DNA from 4 places in the Oceanibaculum nanhaiense genome. Region 2 is predicted to be linked to each of the others. Evidence: predicted binding sites of a transcription regulator. Region 2 holds the regulator's gene; each other region holds the start of a gene.

The links. Region 2 encodes PhoB, which activates phosphate uptake and scavenging genes when phosphate is short. Its sites were predicted from a motif close to TNTCATAAAACTGTCA; they were not measured.
Region 1: BKM74_RS01650 (diacylglycerol/lipid kinase family protein) is a predicted target of PhoB. The motif match lies at 2,550-2,565, and genes of this name have one in related genera.
Region 3: BKM74_RS06445 (Na/Pi cotransporter family protein) is a predicted target of PhoB. The motif match lies at 2,753-2,768, and genes of this name have one in related genera.
Region 4: BKM74_RS14990 (CYTH and CHAD domain-containing protein) is a predicted target of PhoB. The motif match lies at 2,550-2,565, and genes of this name have one in related genera.

What each region holds. Positions count from the first base shown of each region.
Region 1 is NZ_MPOB01000001.1:346,345-351,033, reverse strand. It holds gene BKM74_RS01665 (branched-chain amino acid aminotransferase) at 1-533, shown strand, start outside; gene sciP (CtrA inhibitor SciP) at 695-1,003, shown strand; gene BKM74_RS01655 (nucleoside deaminase) at 1,071-1,562, shown strand; gene BKM74_RS01650 (diacylglycerol/lipid kinase family protein) at 1,582-2,478, opposite strand; gene BKM74_RS01645 (UDP-2,3-diacylglucosamine diphosphatase) at 2,687-3,460, shown strand; gene BKM74_RS01640 (glycosyltransferase family 4 protein) at 3,533-4,549, shown strand; gene BKM74_RS01635 (DUF5672 family protein) at 4,650-4,689, shown strand, end outside.
Region 2 is NZ_MPOB01000001.1:176,073-180,761, reverse strand. It holds gene BKM74_RS00840 (LutB/LldF family L-lactate oxidation iron-sulfur protein) at 1-807, shown strand, start outside; gene BKM74_RS00835 (LutC/YkgG family protein) at 807-1,490, shown strand; gene BKM74_RS00830 (Smr/MutS family protein) at 1,493-2,116, shown strand; gene BKM74_RS00825 (helix-turn-helix domain-containing protein) at 2,113-2,481, shown strand; gene phoB (phosphate regulon transcriptional regulator PhoB) at 2,564-3,277, opposite strand; gene phoU (phosphate signaling complex protein PhoU) at 3,316-4,026, opposite strand; gene BKM74_RS00810 (ATP-binding protein) at 4,167-4,689, opposite strand, start outside.
Region 3 is NZ_MPOB01000003.1:233,647-238,335, forward strand. It holds gene BKM74_RS06435 (universal stress protein) at 1-484, shown strand, start outside; gene BKM74_RS06440 (GlcG/HbpS family heme-binding protein) at 594-1,031, shown strand; gene BKM74_RS06445 (Na/Pi cotransporter family protein) at 1,042-2,667, opposite strand; gene BKM74_RS06450 (transporter substrate-binding domain-containing protein) at 3,268-4,095, shown strand; gene BKM74_RS06455 (amino acid ABC transporter ATP-binding protein) at 4,182-4,689, shown strand, end outside.
Region 4 is NZ_MPOB01000009.1:53,154-57,842, forward strand. It holds gene BKM74_RS14970 (GNAT family acetyltransferase) at 1-341, opposite strand, end outside; gene sseA (3-mercaptopyruvate sulfurtransferase) at 338-1,201, opposite strand; gene BKM74_RS14980 (GNAT family N-acetyltransferase) at 1,283-1,798, opposite strand; gene BKM74_RS14985 (SixA phosphatase family protein) at 2,006-2,521, shown strand; gene BKM74_RS14990 (CYTH and CHAD domain-containing protein) at 2,661-4,295, shown strand; tRNA gene BKM74_RS14995 (tRNA-Cys) at 4,388-4,461, shown strand; tRNA gene BKM74_RS15000 (tRNA-Asn) at 4,626-4,689, shown strand, end outside.

The DNA.
Region 1 (4,689 bases), 170 kb from region 2:
CCACTTGGGTCTGGCCGTCCTATTTCGACCCGGAACTGCGGCAGAAGGGCATCCGTCTGGCAATCTCCGACTGGCGCCGCCCGGCACCGGACACGGCACCGACGGCAGCCAAGGCGGCGGGGTTGTACATGATCTGCACGCTCTCCAAGCATAAGGCGGAGCGCGAGGGCTATCAGGACGCGCTGATGCTGGATTATCGCGGCCAGGTCGCGGAAGCGACGGGGGCGAACATCTTCTTCGCCTTCGGGAATGAACTGCACACGCCGACACCGGACTGCTTCCTGGACGGCATCACCCGGCGCACGGTGATCGACCTCGCCAAGCGGCGCGGCATCAAGGTCGTCGAGCGGGCGATCCGGCCGGAAGAACTGGAGCAGGCCGAGCAGTGCTTCCTGTGCGGCACCGCGGCGGAAGTGACGCCGGTCGGCGAGATCGGCCCCTACCGCTTCACCGTCGGCGACATGGTGCGGACGCTGATGGACGATTACAGCACCGAGGTGCGGCGCGAGCCGGCTGCGAAGGCCGCCGAATAAAAGCCAATTCCGATCGGCTGCCGGAACCCCCGCCATTTCACGATGGCGGGGGTTTTCTTATACGCGTCAATGAGTCGAAAATGCTTCGCATGCTTAGGCTTTTTTTAACAAGTGGCGGCTAGGTTAAGACCAATTATTACTTTTGCGACAGGTCTTATCCCATGCACTCTCGAAGCCTCGCCCTGCGGGCGACTGTACAAGATTCTTCGCGGGAGACGCTGGACGGCATCGACCTCTCGAGCTTGACGCTCGACGATCTGCCGCCGCCCGAAACCAAGCGCTGGGTCATCCGGCGCAAGGCGCTGGTTGTGGCCGGCGTGAAGAGCGGCCTTTTGACCGCGGAGCAGGCCTGCACCCGCTACAGCCTCTCCGAGGAAGAGCTGGAAGGCTGGACCAAGCTGGTCGAACGCCACGGCATGAAAGGCCTGCGCGCCACCCGCGTCCAGCGCTACCGCATCCGCGAAGTCTGATTCGCGCTGGCGGGAGGCCGTCCCTTTTCCCTACACTGGGCCCCTCAAGCCAAAAGGGGGCCCGGTCATGCACGATACCGTCAGCGAACAGGATCATCACTGGCTGCGCCAGAGTTTCGAGCTGGCGCGCCAGGCCCGGCTGAACGGCGACCGCCCGTTCGGCGCACTCATCGTGACATCCGACGGCAAGCCGGTTTTCGAGGGCATGAACAATGTCTATTCGACGCAGGATCCGACCGGCCATGCCGAGCTGAACATCCTGCGCGGCATCGGCCGGCACCTGACGCCCGAACAACTGGCCGGCGCCACCATGTACGCCAGCGGCGAGCCCTGCACCATGTGCTCCGCCGCCATCGTGTGGAGCGGCATCGGCCGTGTCGTCTATGGCCTGTCAATCCCGCGCCAGCAGCAGGAATTCGACAATGCGCCGACGCGCACCCGGCTGTCGATCCGCTGCGCCGAGGTGGTGGCCGCCAGCAACAAGCCGGTGCCGGTCATCGGCCCGGTGCTGGAGGACGAGATCGTGGCCATCTGGAAAGCCAATCCGCCGCCGAAATGATCCTTGTTTTCCGCTAGGTTCACGCCGGAAACACCAGTTCCATCCCGTCCTCGTCAATACGGATATCAACCGGCAGCCGGGTGACGATATCGCCATCGCCCTGTACCGGATCGGCGGCCCGCCCCTCAATGGAGACGCGGCGGACCGGCATTATGTCGATATCCTCAAGCCGGTGCGGCACGCCCAGCATCACTGCCAGGATGTAGCGCAGCGCCGCCCAGCGCCCGCCCCGGCGGAACAGGCAGGCCCAGAGCAGCGGCTCATCCAGCCGCGCGGCCGGTGCGATGACGAAAGTGCCGCCGTAGAAATGCCCCTTCGCCAGGATGATCTGGGCTGCCTTTTCTTCCTTGTCGTCGATCAGCAGCCGATAGGGTTCGGGCGGCCCCAGCCACAGCCGGCGCAGCGTCTCCAGCGCATAGGCGCCCTTGCCCAGCAGCCGCTTCAGCCGGTGGTTCACATCCTGCACCACGAAGGCATCCAGCCCGCTGCCCGCCATGCACAGGAAGCGCCGGCCATTGGCGATGCCGGGATAAATCCGGCGCGGTGCGCCCGTGAGGATGGTGCGTGCGATGGCCTCAGCATCCTCGGGCAGGCCGATCTCGGCGGCCAGCACATTCGCCGTGCCCAGCGGGACGATGGCCAGCGGCAGCGGCGGTAACCCCAGTTCCCGCCGGCGAACCAGCCCGTTCGCGACCTCGTTCAGCGTGCCATCGCCCCCCGCCGCGACCAGCAGATCGACATCGTCGGCGATGGCGGTGGCGGCGAAATCCTCGGCATCGCCGCGTTTCGCGGTTGGCACCAGCGTGATGGTGCAGCCGGCCTCGGCCAGCAGATGCAGCACGGCGTCGAGCCGCCGGCGCCGGCGACGCCCCGCGGTCGGGTTGTGGATCACCAGCAGACGGCGGGACTCGGCCAAACCTTGTTCCTCAAAACACAAATGCCCCACAGATAGGGCGAAAACGCCGCGACCCTACAGAGACGACGAAATTTCAGTCAATTGTCATATTTCCGTCGCGCGCCGGTAACCGAAGCTGAGGCATGTAGTGCCTCATGATCGGAAAACCAGATATAGCGGTCCTGCGATACGATCTCCGATCATCTGGTAGTCAGATGAGGATGGCGCGATGAACGCGCAGCGTGGCGTCAGCCATTACCGGTCAATCTGGATTTCCGACGTGCATCTGGGCACGCGCGGCTGCAACGCCGACCTGCTGCTGGACTTCCTCAGACACACCGAGAGCGACCATCTCTATCTGGTCGGCGACATTCTCGACATCTGGCGGCTGCGCCGGTCCTGGTACTGGGTGCAGAGCCACAATGACGTGGTGCAGAAGCTGCTGCGCAAGGCCCGCAAGGGCACCCGCGTGGTCTTCGTGCCCGGCAACCACGACGAGATTTTCCGCGAGTATATCGGCCTCACCTTCGGCGAGATCGAGATCGAGGACGAGGTGATCCACAAGGCCGCCGACGGCAGGACCTACCTGGTGCTGCATGGCGACCGCTTCGACGGCGTGGTGAAATATGCGCGCTGGCTCGCCCTGATCGGCGACTGGGGCTACAACATGATGCTGCGGCTGAATGTCGGCTTCAACATGGTGCGGCGCAAGCTGGGCTATCCCTACTGGTCGCTCTCGGCCTATGTGAAGCTGCGCGTGAAGAACGCGGTGGAATATATCAGCCGGTTCGAGGAGGCGGTCGCCGACGAGGCCCGCCAGCGCGGCGTGGATGGCGTGATCTGCGGCCATATCCACCATGCCGAAATCCGCGAGATCGACGGCATCACCTACTGCAATGACGGCGACTGGGTGGAAAGCTGCACCGCCCTGGTCGAGCATATGGACGGGCGCCTGGAGATCCTGAACTGGGTCGAGGCGCGCCAGATGACCCCGGCAGCGTGAGGCGGCATGCCCGATAGTACCGCCCCAAAATACGCCGACGCCGTGCCGGAATTCAGCCTTGGCCGGCCCCCGATGCGCATCACCCTGGTGACCGATGCCTGGACGCCGCAGGTGAACGGCGTGGTGCGCACCTGGACCACCATCATCGCCATGCTGGAATCCAGCGGCCACACGGTCACGGTGATCGCGCCGGAACGGTTCCGCACCTTCCCCTGCCCCGGCTATCCCGAAATTCCGCTGGCCTGGTATCCGCTGCACAAGGTGGCAGGGATGATCCGCGACAGCCGGCCGGACGCCATCCACATCGCCACCGAAGGGCCGATCGGGCTGGCCGCGCGCATTCATTGCGGGCGCAAGGGCCTGCCCTTCACCACCTCCTACCACACCAAATTCCCGGAATATCTGCACGCCCGCCTGCCGGTGCCGCTGGCCTGGAGCTATGCCGGCATGCGCTGGTTCCACAATGGCGGCCAGGGCATGCTGGTGGCGACCGAGACATTGCGCCGCGACCTCGATTCCCGCGGGTTCCGCCATGTCCGGCGCTGGACCCGCGGCGTCGATACGGCGCTGTTCCGCCCGCGCCCCTATGAGGAGCAGGCGGAATCGATGCGCGACCTGCCGCGCCCGATCGCGGTCTGCGTCGGCCGGGCGGCGGTGGAGAAGAATATCGGCGCCTTTCTCGATCTCGATCTGCCCGGCACCAAGGTGGTGGTCGGCGACGGCCCGCAATTGCCGGAGCTGAAGCGCCGCTACCCCGATGTCGTCTTCGTCGGCGCCAAGCATGGCGAGGAGCTGGCACGGCACTACGCCGCCGCCGATGTCTTCGTCTTCCCCAGCCGCACCGACACGTTCGGCCTGGTCATGCTGGAAGCGCTGGCCAGCGGCCTGCCGGTCGCGGCCTACCCGGTCACCGGGCCGCTCGACGTGCTGACGCCGGCGGTCGGGCGCATGGACGAGGATCTGCGCGCCGCCGTGCAGGCCGCCCTCGATATCCCGCGCGAGGCCTGCCGCGCCCATGCGCTGGAAAATGGCTGGGACGCCTGCGCCCGGCAATTGCTCGACAGCCTGGTGACCGTCACCGGTTCCTGACACCCGTTCCTGACGCCCCTCGGGCATATCGGCTTTTGCCACCGCCTGCGCCATGCGGTATTAGGTAGCGCCGCCGACTGACCGCAGAGCAGGAGACAGTGTGCCGGGCCCATCGAAGCTGGTTGCCATCGTCGTTCCGA
Region 2 (4,689 bases):
ACTGGGGCCAACTTCCTGATCGCCGAGACTGGATCGACCGTCATCGTGACCAACGAGGGCAATGGCGATCTGACCCAGACCCTGCCGAAAATCCATATTGTACTGGCCAGTCTGGAAAAAGTGGTGCCGACGCTGGAGGATGCCTCGACCATATTGCGGTTGCTCGCGCGGTCGGCCACCGGGCAGGAAATGTCGGTCTATACCACCTTCTCCACCGGTCCGAAGCGGCCGGAGGATCTGGACGGGCCGGAACAGTTCCATGTGGTGCTGCTGGATAATGGCCGCAGCGGCATGCTGGGCACCGAGTTCCAGGAGATGCTGCGCTGTATCCGCTGTGCTGCCTGTATGAATCACTGCCCGGTCTATAGCGCGGTCGGCGGCCATGCCTATGGCTGGGTCTATCCGGGGCCGATGGGGGCGGTGCTGACACCCACCCTGGTCGGGGTCGAGGAGGCCGGACACCTGCCGAACGCCTCCACCTTCTGTGGCCGCTGCGAGAGCGTGTGCCCGATGCGCATTCCGCTGCCGCGGATGATGCGGCATTGGCGCAAGCGGGAATTCGAGAAGAAGCTGTCGCCGGCACCCTATCGCGCTGGCCTCGGCCTATGGGCGTTTTTTGCCAAGCGCCCGGTGCTCTATCAGCGGGTGACGGGTCTCGCCATGGGGCTGCTCGGCCGCTTCGGTCGCAGCAAAGGCCGGTTCAGGAGCCTGCCGCTGGCCAGCGGCTGGACCTCGGTGCGCGACATGCCGGCGCCGCAGGGCCGAACCTTCCAGCAGCTCTATCGCGACAAGAAGGGAGCCGCCTGATGCCCGACATGTCGCCGCGCGACCAGATCCTGGCCGGTATCCGCCGCTCCCTTGGCCGTGGTGCGCTGGAAGGCGAACCAGCCGACGCGCTGGAGACGCGGATCGCGGAACACAGGCCCAACCTCATCCCGCAGCGCGCGCAGCTTCCGCATGAGGCGCAGGTGGCGTTGTTTGTCGAGATGGCGGAGGGCGTGCAGACCACCATCAGCCAGGTTGCCAGCGCGCAGGAAGTGCCCGATGCCATCGCCGAGTATCTGGCCCAGCATAATCTGCCGGCCGATTTGCGTGTCGCGCCCGATGCGTGGCTCTCCGGCCTGCCCTGGGGCAAGCGCCCGACGCTGACGATCAAGACCGGCAGGGCGGAAGAGCCGGATACGGCCAGCGTCACGCCGGCGCTTGCCGGCATCGCCGAGACCGGCACGCTGATGCTGACCTCCGGCCCGGACAGCCCGACGACGCTGAATCTGCTGCCCGAGACCCATATCGTGGTGCTGAAGAAAAGCCAGATCGTCGGTTCCTATGAGGATGGCTGGACGCGGCTGCGCGACATTCAGGACAAGGACACGATGCCGCGCACGGTGAATTTCATCACCGGCCCGTCGCGCACCGGCGATATCGAGCAGAAAATCCTGATGGGCGCCCACGGACCACGCCGGCTGCACATCGTCCTGATCGACGGCTAGGCATGGTCCGGCGGCGCGCCAGCAAGGACGAGGCTGAGCTTTTCCGCCAGGTCGTAAAAGATGCCAAGCCGCTGCCCGCCGAGGCCAAGCGCCGTCTGAGCGCGTTCGAGCTGCCGCCCGATGTCGAGGCGGTTCCGGCGGCGCCGATGGCCGAGGGCGTTGCCCCGGCCAAGCGCAAGCGCGGCCGGGTGCCGAAGGACGATCCGCTGCCGCAGCCGGCTGCGCCGCCGGTAAAGGCGCCGGTGACCCTGCCCGCTCTCAAGCATGACAGCGCGCCGGGCCTCGACAAGCGCACGCAGATGCGCCTGAAGCGCGGCCAGGTCGCCATCGAGGCGCGCATCGATCTGCACGGCATGACCCAGGATGCCGCCCATGCGGCGCTGAACGGGTTTGTTGCGCGGTCGCAGGCGCGCGGGCTGCGCTGTGTCCTGGTGATCACCGGCAAGGGAACGAGGCGCGATGATTTCGGCCGCTACGAGGCGGGCGTGCTGAAGCGCGAGGTGCCGCGGTGGTTGAATGAGGGCGGCAACCGGGAGAAGGTGCTGGCCTTCGCCCATGCCCAGCCGAAGGATGGCGGTGGCGGCGCGCTCTATGTCCTGCTGCGCCGGGTGCGGGAGGGGACATGACGCCGTTCGGAGAAAAGCTGCGGGCACTGCGCGCCGGGCGCGGAATCACGCTGAAGGAGATGGCGGCGGCGCTGCAGGTCTCCTCGGCCTATCTCTCGGCACTTGAGCATGGTCATCGCGGCCAGCCCACCGATGGGCTGATCCATCAGATCTGCGGCTATTTCGGGCTGATCTGGGATGATGCGGAAGCGCTGCATCACCTGGCGGAGATTTCCCATCCGCGCGTGGTTATCGATACCGCCGGCCTGTCGCCGACGGCCACCAGGCTGGCGCATCGGCTGTCGAAGAACATTGCCGACCTCGATGAGGAGGCGCTCGTATCGCTGCTGTCGCAGGTCGAAGAGAAGCACCGGAAATCGGAATGACAGGCCGATAAACGGCAATATATTCGTATTTTACATTAATTTCTTATATAGCGGCCTGCCATGGAAAGGCAGTGGCCGGACTTCAGGCATATTGCGGGGCGACGGCGTCCAGCGCATAGCCTGCGGAGCGCACGGTACGGATCGGATCGCCCTCGGCTTCCTCGTTCAGCGCCTTGCGCAGCCGGCGGATATGCACATCCACGGTGCGCGGCTCGACATAGACATCCGCCCCCCACACCGAGTCCAGCAGCTGCTCGCGGGAGAACACCCGGCCCTGATGCTCCAGGAAATGGCGCAGCAGGCGGAATTCGGTCGGCCCCAGATGCACATCCCGGTCCCCGCGCTTCACCTTGTGGGCGGCGATGTCCATCACGATGTCGCCGCAGCGCAGCGTCTCCGCATCGGCGGACGGCCGGGCTCGGCGCATGACGGCACGGACGCGCGCCAGCAGCTCGCTGGGGCTGAAGGGTTTGGTGACATAATCGTCGGCGCCTGCATTCAGGCCGCGCACCCGGTCGCCTTCCTCACCCCTGGCTGTCAGCATGATGATCGGGATGCTGCGGGTCTGTGGCGTGCGGCGCAGCCGGCGGCAGACCTCGATGCCGGACAGCAGCGGCAGCATCCAGTCGAGCAGGATGAGGTCAGGCCGGCGTTCGGTGGCCAGCAGCAGCCCTTCCTCGCCATCGCGCGCTTCGAGAACCTGAAAGCCCTCGCGCTCCAGATTGTAGCTCAGCAGCGTGACGATCGCGGCCTCGTCTTCGACAATCAGGATCAACGGCTTCATGGTGTGGTCCATTCTCGGCAGGCGATGGGAAATGCTTCAAGCCGCGTGCGTCAGCTCTCTGGCTCGATGACGGTGAAAGCACTGGTGTCGCCCTTCGGGCGCTCGGCGGTCAGCGGCCGGCCGGTCACCTGGTAATACAGCGTCTCGGCGATGTTGGTGGCATGGTCGCCGATGCGCTCGATGTTCTTCGCCATGAACAGAAGATGCGTACAGGGCGTGATGTTGCGCGGGTCTTCCATCATGTAGGTCAGCAATTCGCGGAACAGGCTGGTGTACATCTCGTCCACTTCCTCGTCCCGGCGCCACACCAGCAGGGCCTTCTCGGCATCCTGCTCGACATAGGCGTCCAGCACTTCCTTCAGGATCTGCTGGACCATCTTGCCCATGCGCGGAATGCCGGCCGCCGGCCGCGCCGGCGGCAGCTGGTTCAGCGCGACCGCGCGCTTGGAGATGTTGGCGGCATAATCTCCGATGCGCTCCAGATCCGCGGAAATCTTCAGGGCGCCGACGACGCGGCGCAGATCCTCGGCCAGCGGCTGGCGCAACGCCAGCATGCGAACGGTCAGATCGTTCACATCATATTCCAGCCCGTCGATCTTCAGGTCGCCCTGGATCACCCGCTCGGCGATATTGCTGTCCCGCTTTGCCAGCGACAGAATGCAGTCCTGGACCTGAGTTTCGACCAGCCCCCCCATCTGTGAGATCAGATTCATCAGCCGCTTCAACTCTTCATCGAAGGACTTAACGGTATGGGTGGGCATGAAACTTCCTTTCCACGGGCAAGAACGTCAGCGGACCGTGCGCTTGGGCTTATCAATACCGGGCTTGCACGGCATAAATACTACGTTTTGGTGACATTTTTATTACATCGATGCGGAATTCGGGTTCGCCACCCGGGCATTCAGGCGGCCGGAGCGGGCGCTGGACCAGAGATGGCCGCAGGAGAGGCGACCGGCAGATAGACCGTGAAAGTGCTGCCCTTGCCGACCTGGCTCTCGACGGCCAGCGCGCCGCGATGGCGGCTGACGATATGCTTCACGATGGCCAGTCCAAGGCCGGTGCCGCCAAGATCGCGGCTGCGCGCCTTGTCTACCCGATAAAACCGTTCCGTCAGACGCGGAATATGTTCGCGCGGAATGCCTTCGCCCTGGTCCTGGACGCGGATCAGCACAGCGCCGTGAGGCGCTTTCGGAAACGCCGCCGGCACGCTGTCGGCCCGTCGCGCCACCACGCGGATCGGGGTGCCGGGCCGGCCATATTTCGTCGCATTGTCGATCAGGTTCTGCGCAACCTGCGCCAGCTCGTCCTCGTCGCCGGTGACGGGCGGCAGCCCGGCCTCGAGCTCGAGCTGGATTGCCATGTCCTTGGTTGCGGCCTGCATGTCGAGCGTGGCTTTCACGCTGGCCAGGATGCGCGACAGGTCG
Region 3 (4,689 bases), on a different contig from region 2:
CGACAAGCTGCTGCTCGGCATCGACCTGTCGCTCTATGCGCGGTTTGCCGTGCGGATGGCGATGAGCCTGGCGCCGCAGGCCGATTTCACCGGCGTCCATGTCCTGCCGACCACACCGGGGCCAGACAGTGCCCCGGACAACAGCGCCCCGGAGGACAGCAACGCGGAGACAGAGCCGACAGCCCTGTCGAGCGAAAAGCAGATCGCGGCGGCCCGCGCCGCGCTCGCCGACTTCATGGCCGACACGCTGGGCAGAAGCCTGCCGCCGGAGGTGCAGGCGGATGTCGGCGGCCGGATGACACTCACCGTCCGCAGCGGAGACCCCTATGCCCAGATCTGCACCGAGGCCGGAGAGACCGGTGCGGGCCTGCTCGTCATCGGCACACGCGGCCGGATGGGCCTGCCGCACACAAGGCTGGGCACCACCGCCGAGAAGCTGCTGAACGAACCGCCCTGCGACGTGCTGGCGGTCAACAGCTGGTAGCACCAGTCGCGCTAATCATTTGTCCTGATCGGCACCGGCATCCTATAACGCCTGATCGATCAATCCTGCCGCCGCCGCGCGGCCGTAAAAAAGGACAGTGGAGAAACGCATGCTGGACATGACCCTGGAAACCGCCTCGCTGATCGCCGACGAGACCCTGCGCAAGGGCCGCGAGATGAAGTTCGCCCCGTTGACCGTTGTCGTGCTGGACGCCGGCGGGCACATGAAGGTGCTGAAGCGCGAGGATGGCTGCAGCCTGCTTCGCCCGCAAGTCGCCATGGGCAAGGCGGCGGCCACGCTGGGCTTCGGCTTCGGCGGCCGGGAGCTGGCGCGCCGCGCGGCCAAGATGCCGGCTCTGTTCAACTCGCTGACCGCCATGTCGGAGGGCAATTTCGTGCCGCTGCCCGGCGGCGTCATCGTGAAGAACAAGGAGGGCCGTATCCTGGGCGCGGTCGGCGTCACCGGCGACGTGTCGGAGAATGACGAGCTGTGTGCCGTCCATGCCATCGAGAAGGCCGGTCTGGTCGCCGATACCGGCGGCGAATAAGCCTCTCCTATTACGCTGCGTCGAGCGCCGGGCGCGTCCCGGCCTCGAACGGCGCCTTCAGCGCCATCTCGCGCAGCAGCCAGACCAGCCGCTCGAACAGGCCGGTCAGCTGCAGCAGCCCCATCTTCTCGTCGCGGTCGAGTTCCAATGCGGCATCGTTGAAGAAGTTGCGCCGCACCCCTTCCATCAGCTCGCCCCGGTCGCCGGTGATCCGCTCGATCAGCGCCATATCGTCGGGGTCGTCGCCGGCCATCGCCTCGACATAGGACAGCAGCAGCGCGTCCAGCCCCTCGGTCAGCGCCTCGCGGATCGCCGCCAGCGCCGTGCTGCCTTCCAGCAGTGGCGCGGCCGCCGCGAAGTCGTGCAGCACCGCTTCTATTGATCCCAGCCGGTCATGCCGGTCCACGATGCGATAGACGCGTTCATGGCTGTCCGCCGTCAGATCACCCTCCGCCAGGCCGACGATATAGGGCTTCGTCTGGCCATGCACCGAGACGAACGCCTTGTGCAGCGCCTCCAGCCGCGCCTTGCGGGCCGGCGTATCGGCCTGCCGCAACAGATCGGCATAGCGCGGCAAGCGCTCCAGCAGGCGCAGTTGCTCCTTCTCGGTCAGCAGGATGGCGGTCGCGGAATCGCGCGCCGTCTCCGGGCTGAGATAGGCAAGCTGGCTGTCACTCTCCTGCGGCGAAGCCGGGTAGCGCCTGGCAAGCAACCGTTCCACCCCGCCGATCAGCGGGAACAGGAACAGCGCCGTTACACTGTTGAAGACGAGGTAGCTGAGCGCCAGCTGCTGCGGCACATCGGAGGACGCGGCGCGCAGCAGCGCCATCACCAGCGGCACGCCGAACGCATGTTCGGCGACGAACAGCGCCAGCAGCAGGGCGCAGCCCGTCAGGTTGAAGCAAAGCTGGAACAGCGCCACCCGCCGCGCCGTCCCCTGCACACCGCCGGCCATCAGGTAGGTCACGATACCGCTGCCGAGATTGGTGCCATAGATGACCAGCATCGCCTGCTCGAAACTGAACAGCCCGCTGCCCAGGAAGCCGATGCCGAGCAGCGCCACGGTGATGGAGGACTGGCAGGCCGCCGACAGTGCGGCGCCAATCAGGAAGGCCGCCGCCAGCGAGCCGTCGAGGCCGGCCATCAGCGCCATCACACCGTCGGACTGGGCGAACGGCACCGTGCCGGACTTCAGCAGCACCAGCCCGTAATAGAGCAGGCACAGGCCGAAGATGGCGCTCAGCGCCGCCTTCCAGTGCTGCAGCCGCCCCTGCGTCATCAGGATGCCGGTCAATCCCAGCGCCAGCATGACGACGATGCGGATATCCAGCGTAACCAGAAGCAGGATGAGCGCGCTGCCGATATTGCCGCCCATCAGGATCGGCAGGGCACGGCGCGGCTCGATCATCCGTGCCGTCAGCAGACCGACCAGGATGAAGGTGACGATGGCGGTGCTCTGGATCATCGCCCCCAGCACCGCGCCCCAGAACAGGCCAAGCAGGGGGAAGGCGGCAACGCGCGACAGGATGAGCTGCACGCTGCGTCCGACCATGTTGCGAAGGTTGGAGGTCAGCAACTCCTTGCCGACAAAGAACAGCCCCAGGCCAGCCAGAATGCTGGCAAGAGTGAACGCCATGGACAGCCCGCCCTTCCCACATGCCCCGTGCGGATCAGCGGCGGATAGTGTCGCAGCGTCCGGCGCCGCGCAATGAAGCGGACGATGAATTTTTCATGACAGGATAAGGGCTGGAGCACACAAGAAAAGACCGGGAACCCGAAGATTCCCGGTCGATCCCGCGGACCGCCCATTGGCGACAAAACCAAACGGCCCGCGAAGCCCGATGACGATTCGGAATTTCGAGTGCCGCCCTCACGATGCGAGGTACGCGACGGGTGGACACAGAAGAAGACTAGCCACCTGCCGGGCATACAGGAAATTGATAGTTTTCATTGTGTCGATCGCAAAAACCGATTGCCGGCTGCATCCATCGCGTCGAGAGGACTGGTAACCGGTGCTGTCAACTTTTTGGCCTTCTGCGCAAGAATTGGTCAGGACAGGCGGCGGAAATGCTCCTACGGTAGGCGGATTAGGTTAGGTGAATGTACATAACGCCAGCGTTGGGCTGACCTGCCGTGCATGGCACGGCGATTGCTGACAGATGAACGCCGCCTCCGTTCGCGTGGGCACCGTTATTCCTTCAAATCTGGCATTCAGGTAAATCTGGGAGATTAGGACATGAAGATTCTGGCTGGCGCGACCTGCGCCCTGCTGCTTGCCACTGCCGTCGCGCAGGCCGAGCCGCTGAAGACCGGCGTGGACGGCACCTTCGCCCCGCACGCCATGCCGAAGCTGAGCGGCGGCGTGGAGGGTTTCAACATCGACCTCGCCAACGAGATCGGCAAGCGCACCAAGCGCGGCGTCACCATCGAGGCGACGCAGTTTTCCGGCCTGCTGCCGGGCCTGCAGGCCGGCACCTACGATTTCATCGCCGCGCCGACCACGGTAACGCAGGAGCGCGCGGAGAATTTGCTGTTCACCGAAGGCTACCTGAACACCGACTTCCAGTTCGTGGTGAAGGCCGGCACGCCGGATATCAAGGATCTGGCCGAGCTGAAGGACAAGGTGATCGCGGTCAATCGCGGCTCCGCCTATGACAGCTGGGTGCGCGCGCAGGCCGACAAGATCGGCTGGAAGGTCGAGACCTTCGGCACCAACACCGATGCGCTCCAGGCCGTCATCTCCGGCCGCGCCTATGCCAATGTCGCCGGCAACACGGTGTCCGCCTGGGCAGTGAAGAAGAATCCGCAGATCAAGCTGTCCTACCTGCACTCGACCGGCCTGGTCTGGGCCGCGCCGATCCGCAAGGGCAATGAGGAGATGCGCAAGCTGGTGGAAACCGCCATCGAGTGCATGAAGCTGGATGGCACCATGGCGGCGATGCACGAGAAATGGTTCGGCACCAAGCCGGCAGCCGGTTCCGCGGCGGTCACCGTCTATCCGGGCTATGGCGTACCGGGGATGCCGGGCTACGACGCGACCGAGCACACGCCGGCCTGCAGCTGATAGGTTTGCGCGCATAGAACGGGCGGGGTTGACCATGACCCCGCCCTTCCGTTTCTGGAGTAACAATCTTGTCCCACCCCGCCGCCATGCTGGACATCGCCGGCCTGCGGAAAAACTACAACGCGCTGGAGGTGCTGAAGGGCATCGACCTTGAGGTGGCGCCGCAGGAGCTGGTCTTCGTCATCGGCCCCTCCGGTTCCGGCAAGAGCACGCTGCTGCGCTGCTGCAACCTGCTGGAAGTACCGGACGAGGGTTCGATCCGCGTCGATGGCGTGGAGCTGCTGGACCCGCGCACCGACATCAACCGCATGCGCCAGCGCATCGGCATGGTGTTCCAGTCCTTCAACCTCTACCCGCATATGAGTGTGCTGGCCAACGTCATGCTGGCACTGCGCAAGGTACTGAAGAAGAACCGGGCGGAGGCGCGTGAGATCGCCGAGGCGGCGCTGGCCCGGGTCGGGCTTGGCGACAAACTGGAGGCTTATCCCGCGCAGCTTTCCGGCGGCCAGCAGCAGCGCGCGGCGATTGCCCGCGCCATGGCGCTGGAGCCGAAGATCATGCTGTTTGACGAGCCGACCTCGGCGCTGGACCCGG
Region 4 (4,689 bases), on a different contig from region 2:
ATGTTGGTCGGCCGGACCAGCAGCATGACCTTGCAGATGCCATGTTCCGCCAGCCAGTCCTCCGCCGCCTTCACCATGGCGCGGCCATGGCCGCCGCCCTGGATGTCCGGATCAACGGCGACATAATACATCCAGCCGCGATGGCCCTCGCTGCCGACCATGGCGGTGGCGGCAATTCGGCCGGCTTCCTCGCCAACCAGAATCTCGCTGCTGGGGTTCGCCCGGGCACGCGCGATGTCGGCTTCGGGATCGTTATAGGAGACGGTGAGGTTGCATTTGCGCCAGAGGGCGGCGATCTCGTCAGCCTCGTCGGGCCGCATCGGCCGGATCGAGAGACTCATCCCACGGCCGCCCCCACGGCCACTGGCGTATCGTCGCGCTTGCCCCATTCGGCCCAGCTGCCGTCATAGACCGCGACATCGTCGCGGCCGACAAGGTAGAGGCCAAGCGCCAGCACGCAGGCCGTCACGCCCGACCCGCAGCTCGCCACGATGGGCTTGTTGAGATCGACACCCGCCTCGGTGAACCGGGCACGCAGCGCCTCGGCGGGCTTCACGGTCTTGTCCTCGGGATTCAGCAGATCGGTGAAGGGCACGTTCAGGCTGCCCGGAATCCGCCCTTTGCGGCCCGGCCAGACTTCCGGCTCCTCGCCGCGCCAGCGGCCGGCGGAGCGGGCATCGACGATCTGCGCGGCCTTGCTGTCCAGATTGGCTTTCACCTGATCGACCCGGCGCAGCAGCGCCTCGTTCGGCCGGGCGGTGAAGTGCTTTTCTTCCGCCTGGCTGGGGCCGGCCGCGACGGCGCGGCCTTCGGCCAGCCATTTCGGCAGGCCGCCATCCAGCACGGCGACATCCCGGTGGCCGAAGACGCGCAGCATCCACCAGGCGCGCGCCGCGCTCATCAGGCCGAACTGGTCATAGACGACAACCTTCACGCCATCGCCGATGCCGAGCTGCCGGACCTTGGCCGAGAATTTCTCGGGGCTTGGCATCATGTGCGGCAGATCCATGCCTTCGGCGGAAATATCGTCGATGTCGAAGAATACGGCGCCGGGGATGTGCTTCGCCTCGAACTCCGTGCGGCCGCTTTTCTTCATGGCCGGCAGGTAATAGCTGGCATCGATAATCCGCACGGCAGGGTCGTCCAGATGGTCCGCCAGCCATTGCGTCGAGACCAGGGCGTCGGGCTTGGCGTAACTCATCGGGGAAACTCCACAGGATCGTTAAGGAAGCACGGAGCCTAGCCCCGCCGCCGATGCCATTCAATAATATCTGAAAACGGCCTATTTCGCGGCGATTGCCGGGTCCTGGGCGCCGTCGAGGAATTGCCGCAGATTGCCGCCTGCCAGCCGGTAGAAGATTTTCTCCGCCTTCAGCAGCGTCGCCATGCCTTCATAGAAGCGCCTTGCTTCCTCGTTCCAGCTGTCGGCGGTCCAGTCGATCTGGAAGGCGCCGCGCTGCAGGGCGACCTCTGCCAGCGCGCGCATCAATGCCAGTCCGACGCCGAGGCCACGCGCCCGCTTGGTCACGAAAATATCCTGAATGAACAAGGAGTTTCGGCAGATTGCGACGGCATAGATCTCGCTGAAGGCGACCATGCCGAGCGGCTCGTCGCCATCCATCGCCAGCAGCAGTTCGACCGTTTTCCGGTCGCCATTCAGGGCGGATTTCAGTTTGCGGATCATGTCGGGGCGCGGCAGCGGCGGCGTGACCCCGTAAAACTGCAACAGTTCGCGGCTAAGATCGACGATAGCGTCGATATCGTTCGGGCCGGGAGCGCGTATCTCGAAGGAGGGCATCGACGTTACCTGCCGCGCAATGTCTGAGGTGCGCTCGTCATCGGTGGAACGGTCTTCCGGAAAAGTTCGGGCTATAGTCGGCGATTCAGGGCGCTACGCCCTTGCGGACAATGCCCTTTCGCCTCTGTCGAAGTCAATTTGTCACTTCCGCTTTCTCCCAGGCATGACCATATAAATCGCAAAACACCATCAGGGATGCCGCCACGTATGAAGACGCTTTACCTGCTTCGCCACGCGAAATCGAGTTGGGACAATCCGGGATTGAAGGATGAAGAGCGGCCGCTGAACGAACGCGGGTTCCGCGCGGCGACCGTCATGGGGCTCTATTTCGCGCAGTGCGGTTTCCGGCCGGACGTGATCCTGTGCTCGACCGCGCGGCGCGCGCTGGAGACGCTGGATCAGGTGCGTCCGCGCCTTGCCGGCAAGCCGGCCCTGACCATCGACAAGGCGATTTATCGTGCGGATTCGGCGGCACTGCTGGCGTTGGTACGCGACCTGCCGGAGACCGCCGGATCGGCACTGATCGTCGGCCACAATCCGGCTCTGGAAGAGTTCGCCCTGGCCCTGGCGGGAAGCGGCGCAAAAGAACTGCGTGCCGGCATGGCGGAGAAATACCCAACCGGCGCTCTCGCCGTCCTGTCCCTGCCGAAGCAGCCCTGGGCGGAAGTCAGCTGGAAAGCGGCTGAGCTGCGCAATTTCACAAGCCCGAAGGATCTGGTGTAGGCGCCGGACGAATTCTCACCCTCGTGCATTACAGAATTGTGACAGTTGAGGAATGGCTTTTTTCCCTGCCGCGATTGCACCAATTTCAGGATTCGTATAGGGCGTTGTTGCCATAGTTGGATTTGAGGCTGTCGTGGCAATGTCTGGTGACGAGAGGCGAACAGGGGGCGGGCACGAGAGCGGCCGCCCGCGGGAAACCGAGCTGAAGCTGGCCCTCGATCCGGCGCTGGCGGAGCGCCTGTGGCGGCATCCGCTGTGGAAGGCCCATGCGCCGAGCCGCACTGTCAGCCGGCAGTTGCGGGCAATCTATTTCGATACGCCGGATTTGCAGCTTGCCCGCGCCGGGGTCGAATTGCGGGTGCGGCGCCAGGGCCGCCAGAATATCCAGGCGGTCAAGGCCCGCGGCGCCTATGCCGCCGGCCTCGTGCAGCGCGACGAGCTGGAAGTGCCGGTCCCCGAGGCGCTGCCCCATGCGGTTCCGGTGCCCGAACGTATTGCCGATGCAGCGCTTCGCAGGCTGGTCGAGCAGGCGGTTGCGGAAGGCCTGGCGCCGATCTTCGAAACCGACATACGGCGCTGGGAACGCAGCATCACCTATGGCGGCGGGCGGATGACACTCTGCCTCGACCGTGGGGCGGTACGGGTCGGCGAAAAACAGTCGCCGCTGTGCGAGCTGGAGATCGAACTGGTGGACGGTCCGGTCGGACTTGTGTTCGATCTGGCGCAGGAGCTGCTGACGCATGTTCCCCTGCGCGTTGCCCATGGCGGCAAGTCGAAGCGGGGCTATGACCTGCTGCTGGACCGCCAGCCCCGGCCGGAAAAGGCGGAAAAACCCGCGCTTAGCCGCCAGATGATGCTGGAGGATGTGCTGGCCCTCAGCGTGCGCAGCTGCCTCAAGCAGATACTCGCCAACGAGGTCATCGTCTGCCAGGGCGACGATCCGGAAGGCGTGCATCAGATGCGGGTCGGATTACGCCGCCTGCGCTCTCTTTTCACGGTTTTCACGCCGGTCCTGCCGGCGGCGCAGACGGAGCATTTCAAGGCGGAGCTGAAATGGCTGGCCGGCGAGCTGGGCACGGCCAGGGACTATGATGTGTTTCGCGACGAGATCGTGCGGCCCGTCCAGGCGCGTTTTTCGACGGCCCCCGGTATGGCGGGCCTGCTGAAGGACGCGGACCTGGTCGGTGCGCAGGCCTATGAGCGTGCCCGGACGGCGATTGCCGACCGCCGCTACACGCGGCTGCTGCTCGACCTCAGCCGCTGGATCGCCGAGGCAGGCTGGCGGGAGCAGAATTTGACGGAAACCGGTGCGCAGCTCTTCGCGCCGGCGCGTGACTTCGCCGATGCGCTGCTGGAACAGCGCGGCCGCAAGCTGCGCAAGAATGGCAAACGCCTGCTGGCCGGCCCTCCCGCGGACCGGCATCTCCTGCGTATTCACGTGAAAAAGATGCGCTATGCGGCGGAATTTTTTTCTGAGCTTTATCCGCGCAAGAAGACCGGCCCCTATCTGAAAAGGCTGGCGGCGCTGCAGGAAGTGCTGGGCCATATGAATGATGTGGCGGTTGCCGAGAACCTGCTGTTACCGAAAGAAGGTGCGGGCAATTCCGGTAAGGATGCCCAACGGAACGTCCAGCGCGGCCATGCGGTCGGTCTCGTGCTGGGCTGGCATGGAAGGGCTGCGTGGGAGCACGGCAGGGAACTGGACAAGCTGTGGCGCCGGCTGCAGGCAAGCGACAGTTTCTGGCGCAAGCCGTCCGCGTCCGACAGGCTGTGACCTTCACGTGCAGATAACCGCCAAGAGCGCTTGACCGCAGCGGCGCGCGGAGCCTATATCTTCCGCCCCACGGTCAAACGGCCGTCGCCGCCGGCCCGGTGGCAGAGTGGTTATGCAGAGGACTGCAAATCCTTGTACGTCGGTTCGATTCCGGCCCGGGCCTCCAGCGGCTTCCGTTTGCCGGATACCGGACCGATGCTGCCGCTAATTTTCGACGGCAGCGAATTCGGGCTGGAAAGCGGGAGGGGGCTTTGCTATAAGGCCGGCCTCCCAAGGCGGACCGCACAACGGTTCGTCAAGGATCGCAGCGGGATATCGCGCTGTTGCTGATCCCCGGTAGCTCAGCGGTAGAGCAAGCGGCTGTTAACCGCTTGGCCGGCGGTTCGAATCCGTC